DNA from 2 places in the Arthrobacter caoxuetaonis genome. Region 1 is predicted to be linked to the other one. Evidence: predicted binding sites of a transcription regulator. Region 1 holds the regulator's gene; the other holds the start of a gene.
What was found. The regulator LexA, encoded in region 1, represses DNA repair genes until DNA is damaged. The targets are predictions, from matches to a motif close to TCGAACANNTGTTCGA.
Positions count from the first base shown of each region.

Region 2: a site for LexA is predicted at 1,436-1,451, ahead of NF551_RS09505 (DUF6504 family protein). Genes of this name have one in related genera too.

Region 1 covers NZ_CP099466.1:1,351,357-1,354,561, reverse strand. Annotated here, with positions in the region: gene NF551_RS06125 (histidinol-phosphate transaminase) at 1-450, opposite strand, end outside; gene NF551_RS06120 (LysM peptidoglycan-binding domain-containing protein) at 538-906, opposite strand; gene lexA (transcriptional repressor LexA) at 1,294-1,980, shown strand; gene NF551_RS06110 (ATP-dependent DNA helicase) at 2,054-3,205, opposite strand, start outside.
Region 2 covers NZ_CP099466.1:2,082,487-2,085,691, reverse strand. Annotated here, with positions in the region: gene NF551_RS09510 (MDR family MFS transporter) at 1-1,361, shown strand, start outside; gene NF551_RS09505 (DUF6504 family protein) at 1,503-1,814, shown strand; gene NF551_RS09500 (DNA polymerase III subunit alpha) at 1,827-3,205, shown strand, end outside.

The sequences.
Region 1 (3,205 bases):
GGATTCGGCGGAGAGGGTAAAGTCCGCTGCTCTGTCGCCGGTGACGTAGCGGGTTCCCGTGCCGCTGGCGAGCAGCGGATACATGGAATAAGTGGGCGGAAAGCTCATCGCCGTACGTCCGGGACCACCGAAGGCCTGCAGGATCTGCTGCAGTACCTCGTTTGATCCGTTGCCCGCCCAGATGTTCTCAATGCCCAGTCCGTGGCCCAGATAGCCGGCGAGGCGGGTGCGCAATTCGGTGAATTCACGGTCCGGGTAGCGGTTGAGCCCCGAGACGGCCCGCTGGACAGACGCAGTGATCGCGTCCTGCACCTCCTGCGGCAGGCCATGGGTATTTTCGTTGACGTTCAGCAGGATGGGGACATCCAACTGCGGCGCACCGTAGGGCGTCAGCCCGCGGAGATCGTCGCGCAGGGGAAGGCGGTTCAGTTTTTCCAGCTGTTCAGTCACCAGTACAGCTTAAGGCGCACGCTGCCGGGGAGCAGAATCCGTGTAGCCCGGTGACGGGTCCCGGTGGCAGGACGACTCGGAACGCAGTTAGCCGGCGACCGGAATGTAGAGCTGGGCCCCTGCGGGAACCGTTGCGTCAGAGAGGTTGTTCAGCTCCATAATGTCGGCCACGACGGTCCGTGGATCCTGCTCCGGCGCATATTCGGCAGCCAGGCCCCAGAGGGTGTCACCCGTGCTGACGCTCACCTGCTGGGTACGGGTCAGTTCTCCGCCGCCGCCTGCGGCCAGTGCGGGTGCCGTGAAGAACCCGGCGAACGTCAGCAGGGCGGCACCGCCGAACATGATCGGGGCGCCAATGAGGAGCAGGCGGCCCCGGCGCGTCAGGCGAAGCGGGGCGGGGGCTTGCTGTTCCACCGGCTGGTGGGCGGTGCGTGCTGCCGAGAGCTGGACTGTCATGGCAAAACCTTTCCGGAGCGGAGCCTGCCCGTACCGGTGCTGCTGCACCGGACCGGGCTGGTTCGAAACTGGGTTCGAACAGTTGGCGACCTTGAATCGAACATGTATTCGATTCGTTCTGTTCCTTTTCTAGCATCTATCTACGAACGATGTCGAGACTCACTCGAACAAATGTTTGAAAATGACCCTCCGCTCCCCTAGCGTGGATACCGGCGGCGTCACTTGTTTATCGTTCGGACTCAGGCAACCACCCGCCACTGACATTGCCGACATTGCCGCCCTCCGGTTCGCCGGAACACTCGAAGGGAAGCCGAAGTGCCCCGTAGGAACAACTCCGAAGGCAGGAGCGCTGCCGCGGCCGCCGCCGATGCCCCGCGGCCCCGGTCCCTGACTCCCCGGCAGAAGAAAATCCTCGAAACGATCCAGGCGTCCGTCAGCACCAACGGCTATCCGCCCTCCATGCGCGAGATCGGTGACACGGTTGGCCTGGCCAGCCTTTCGAGCGTCACGCACCAGCTCAGCCAGCTGGAAAAGATGGGCTACATCCGCCGTGATCCCAAACGGCCCCGGGCCATGGAGATCCTTGTGCCCCTGCTCATGCACACCGAGCGGGGCACGGTTTCCGCCGCAGGCGATGCGTCAGCGCCCGCGGCAGATGCGCGAACGGCATCCAACGTCACGGAACTGACGACGGCGGTGGACACGGCAATGGTGCCGCTGGTCGGCAGGATCGCCGCCGGCGGTCCCATCCTCGCGGACCAGGTCGTGGAAGAAATGATCCCGCTGCCCCGGCAGCTGGTGGGGCACGGCGAGCTGTTCATGCTGCGCGTATCCGGAGACTCCATGGTGGACGCAGCCATCTGTGACGGCGACTGGGTAGTGGTCCGCCGCCAGCAGACGGCCGAGAACGGCGACATCGTCGCCGCGCTGCTGGACGATGAAGCCACCGTCAAGACATTCCGCCAGCGCAACGGCCACACCTGGCTGCTGCCGCAGAACACGCGCTACGAACCGATCATGGGAGACCACGCCACCATCATGGGCAAGGTCGTCTCGGTGATGCGTTCCCTCTAGGCATTCCGCACGGAAAAGCCCGCCTTTCGCTGTCTTCCAGCGAAGGGCGGGCTTTGTTCTTGTGCAAGGCCCGTCAGGACTTCACGCCCATGTTCTCCCCTGCCTGGGCCTCGCGCAGCCGTTCCAGGATGCCAAGCGCCACGGTACGGTCAGTGGTGCTCCAGAACGGCGGCAGTGCGGCACGCAGGAACCCGCCGTAGCGGGCAGTGGCCAGCCGTGAATCCAGGACGGCGACCATGCCGCGGTCCCCTGCTGCACGGATCAGGCGCCCGGCGCCCTGCGCGAGGCGAACGGCTGCGTGCGTCGCCGAGACCGTCATGAAGCCGTTTCCGCCTGCTTTGGCCACGGCACGGGTACGTGCCGTCATCAGCGGGTCATCGGGACGCGGGAACGGGATGCGGTCGATCACGACCAGGCGGCACGAGCCACCCGGAACGTCGACTCCCTGCCACAGGGACATGGTGCCGAACAGGCAGGTGGCGTCCTCCTCAGCGAACTGCTTGACCAGACCAGACATGGACGATTCCCCCTGGCACAGGATCGGAAAACCGACCTTGGGCCGCAGGGCAGCGGCGGCTTCTTCGGCGGCGCGGCGGGAGGAGAACAGTCCAAGCGCCCCTCCGCCGGAGGCCTTGAGCAGCGCTTCCAGTTCTTCCAGCTGCGCGGCGGACGTGCCGCGGTCGGGCTTGGGCAGGTCCTTGGCAACGTACAGGACGCCTTGCCGCGGGTAGTCAAAGGGACTGCCGACGTCGGATCCCGTCCATTGGGGTGCCGCTGCGCCCACGAGCCCCAGTCCGCCTGCCACCGGCCCGAACTCGGAACCAATCGCCAGGGTGGCTGACGTCAGGATGACGGTATGGCCGTCGAACAGCCCGTCGCGCAGCCGGCCGGCAACGGACAGCGGAGCGACATTCAGCGTGGCGGGCGCGTCGTCGTCGGGAGGCGAATAACCCTCCCCCGGAGAGAAGGTGCTCGGCCGGGACGCCCATACGACTTCACCGGCGTCCGGAGCGGACACCAGACGTTCACACACTTCCAGCACACCCATCAGGCGAGAGCGGGCCATCTGGCGCCCGCCGTCCCCGGCGTCTCCGCCCTCAGGCTTGGAATCGGAGAGCGCCACACGGCACGCTTCCCGGACCCGTCCGACGGCGAGTTCCTGCTCGCCGTTCAGGCCCGACGGCAGCAGGCCGGCCGGAACGCCTTCCATGGAGGCATCGAACGC
Region 2 (3,205 bases), 730 kb from region 1:
CCTACATCCTGGCCGCGACGATCGGACTGCCCATCTACGGCAAGCTCGGTGACTTGTTCGGCCGCAAGAACATCTTCATCTTCGCGATTGCCGTGTTCCTGCTGGGGTCGGTGCTTTCGGGCCTGTCGCAGAGCATGGGCCAGCTGATCGCCTTCCGGGCCCTGCAGGGCATTGGCGGCGGCGGGCTGATGATTGGGGCGCAGGCGATCATCGGGGACCTGGTCTCCCCGCGGGAACGCGGACGGTACATGGGCCTGATCGGTGCCGCGTTCGGGCTGGCCTCAGTCGGCGGGCCGCTGCTGGGCGGCTGGATCACCGATTCCTGGTCCTGGCGGTGGGTCTTTTACATCAACGTGCCCATCGGCGCGGTGGCGCTCGCCGTGGTCATCATCTCCCTGCACCTGCCGCGGCACAGCGGGGTGCGGCCGCGCCTGGACTACCTGGGAGCGGCGCTGCTGGCGGCGGCTTCAACCGCGCTGATCCTGGTGACCAGCTGGGGCGGGACAACCTATGAGTGGTCCAGCCCGCAGATCCTGGGCCTCTCCGCTGCTGCCCTGCTGGCCGGGGGCGCCTTCGTGTGGGCGGAATCCCGGGCCTCGGAACCGATCCTGCCTCTGGGCCTGTTCCGGATGCGGAACTTCCTGGTGCCGGTGCTGGCGGGTATCGCCGTCGGAATTGCCATGTTCTCCACCATTTCCTACCTGCCTACTTTCCTGCAGATGGTGGGCGGGGCCAGTGCCACGCAGTCGGGCCTCATGATGCTGCCGATGATGGGAGGGCTGCTGCTGACCTCCATTGGCACGGGCCAGCTGATTTCGCGCACCGGCCGGTACAAGATCTACCCCGTTGCGGGGTGCGCCGTGGTGATCTGCGGGCTGCTGCTGCTTTCCCGCATTTCGGCCGAGACCCCCTACTGGTTCACGGCCGTGGGGATGGCGGTCCTGGGCATGGGAATCGGGGCGCTGCTGCAGAACCTCGTCCTGATTGTGCAGAACAGCGTGCCGCCGCGGACCATGGGAACGGCGATCTCCTCAGCCAACTACTTCCGCCAGATCGGCGCGTCCTTCGGCATTGCAGCGTTCGGGTCCATCTTCGTGAGCCGGCTGACGGACCAGCTGGCCGGCGCCCCCGCCGGGTCCGCGGACGCCATTCCCGGAGGGAGCATCAACTCGCTGACACCGGCCCTGCTGCAGAGCCTGCCGCCGCAGGCCCAGGAAGTGATCGCTTCAGCATTCGGGCAGGCCATGCCGCCGATTTTCCTGCTCAGCGTGCCCATCGTGGCCGCCGGCGGAGTGCTGTGCCTGTTCATTGAGGAGATACCGCTTTCGACGCAGTCCCGGGTTGAGGCGGCGTCGGAGTGAACCGGGCGCAGGACTCCCACCAGGTTCCTAGGCACCGCCGTGCCCATTGTCAGACGGGAGCCGTACACTGGAGTTCGAATATATGTTCGAATGTTTTCAGCCAGGTGTTTCAGCCTGGCCTAGGCACGTGGAGGGGCAGCCGTGGGACTTTTCAGCGAAGCAATAGAGGTGGTGTGCTCCCCGGCGGGCATCCCGCTGCGGCTTACCTGGCAGGGGAGGACCTACAAGGTCGCAGCCAATCCGGTGCGCTGGTATGAGCGCCGCAGCTGGTGGGAGGAAGAACCCCGGGCAGAACGCGGACACGGGGCCGGGCTGGTGGACTCGGAGATCTGGCGGGTGCAGGCACGCCTGAACCCCCGCTCCGCACTGCGCACCCTGGATATTTCCAGGCAGACTGCCTCCAACACCTGGCGGCTGATCCGGATCCATGACGCCCTGCGGGAAAGTGCCTAGCGTCCTGCTGCCATGAGCTTCACCCATCTCCACGCCGCCACCGCGTTCAGCGCCCACTACGGCACGTCCTGGCCGGATGAACTGGCCCGGTCCGCCGCAGCCGACGGCGCTGACGCGCTGGCCTGCACCGACAGGGACGGCCTGTACGGCACGGTCAAACACCTGCGCGCCTGCATGGATGCTGGAATAGACCCGGTCGTCGGGGTGGACCTCGCCATCCTGGACGGTGAAGGCAAAGATGCCGCCGTCACCGGGAGGGTGGTGATCCTGGCCCACGGGCACAACCGCGGCGCCGGATACCATGCGCTGTGCCGGCTGATCTCCGATGCACATGCAGGCACGTCGCCTTCCCGCGGCAGGGCCGGCAGGCCGGCCGGGATCACACTGGAACAGCTTGCCTCCCGGTCAGCCGGGAAGGACGGGGAACCGCTGCTCACTGTCCTGGTGGGCCCCTACTCCGACGTCGGACGTGCCATGCGCAGCCGCAGCTACGCCGTCGCGCGCACTCTCTTTCGCCGCTGGCTGGCGGTTGTGCCGCGTGCTGCGCTCGCCGTCGAGGTGGTCACCCACCTCAGCGCCCCGGGGGTAAACCTCAGCCTGGCCCACGCAGTACGGTTGCTCCGGCTCTCCGATGAGATGAACATTCCCGCAGTGCTGACCAACGCAGTGCGCTATGTGGATGAAGACGGAGCAGCTACCGCAGACGTGCTCGACGCCGCCCGTGCCCTGACCTCCATGGCGCAGCTGGCAGACCTGCAGCCCAATGGCCAGGGCTGGCTGAAGTCCGGGAAACAGATGGCCGCGCTCGCAGCGGAAATCAGCCACGAAGCCGGTTACGGGCGCTCCGGTGCGGCGAAACTGCTCGCCGCCACGGAGGCGCTCGCCGATTCCTGCCGCATCGACCCGGCGTCGGACATGGGATGGAAGCAGCCGGTGGTGCCGGAGGCCTCGGTCATCGGGATCGATACCGAACCGGGCCTTGAGCTGCGCGGACGCTGCGAAGCCGGCATCGGCAGGCGCTTCGGGCATCTGGATTCCACCGCGGAAGCGGCCATGCGCAACCGGCTCGAACACGAGCTGGGCATTATCGAACGGCTCGGTTTCGCGTCCTACTTCCTGACCGTCGCCGAAGTCTCCACGATGATTCGGGAAATGGGGGTGCGGGCAGCAGCCCGTGGTTCCGGAGCCTCCTCCCTGGTGAACTACCTGCTCGGGGTCAGCCACGTGAACCCGCTGGCCCACGACCTCATCTTCGAACGGTTCCTCTCCCGGGACCGCTCCACGCTGCCGGACATCGACATTGACGTGGAAAGCGCCGAACGGCACAACGTCTACCACCGCATCTTCGAACGCTTCGGCGCGCAGCGGGTGACCCTGATGAGCATGCAGAA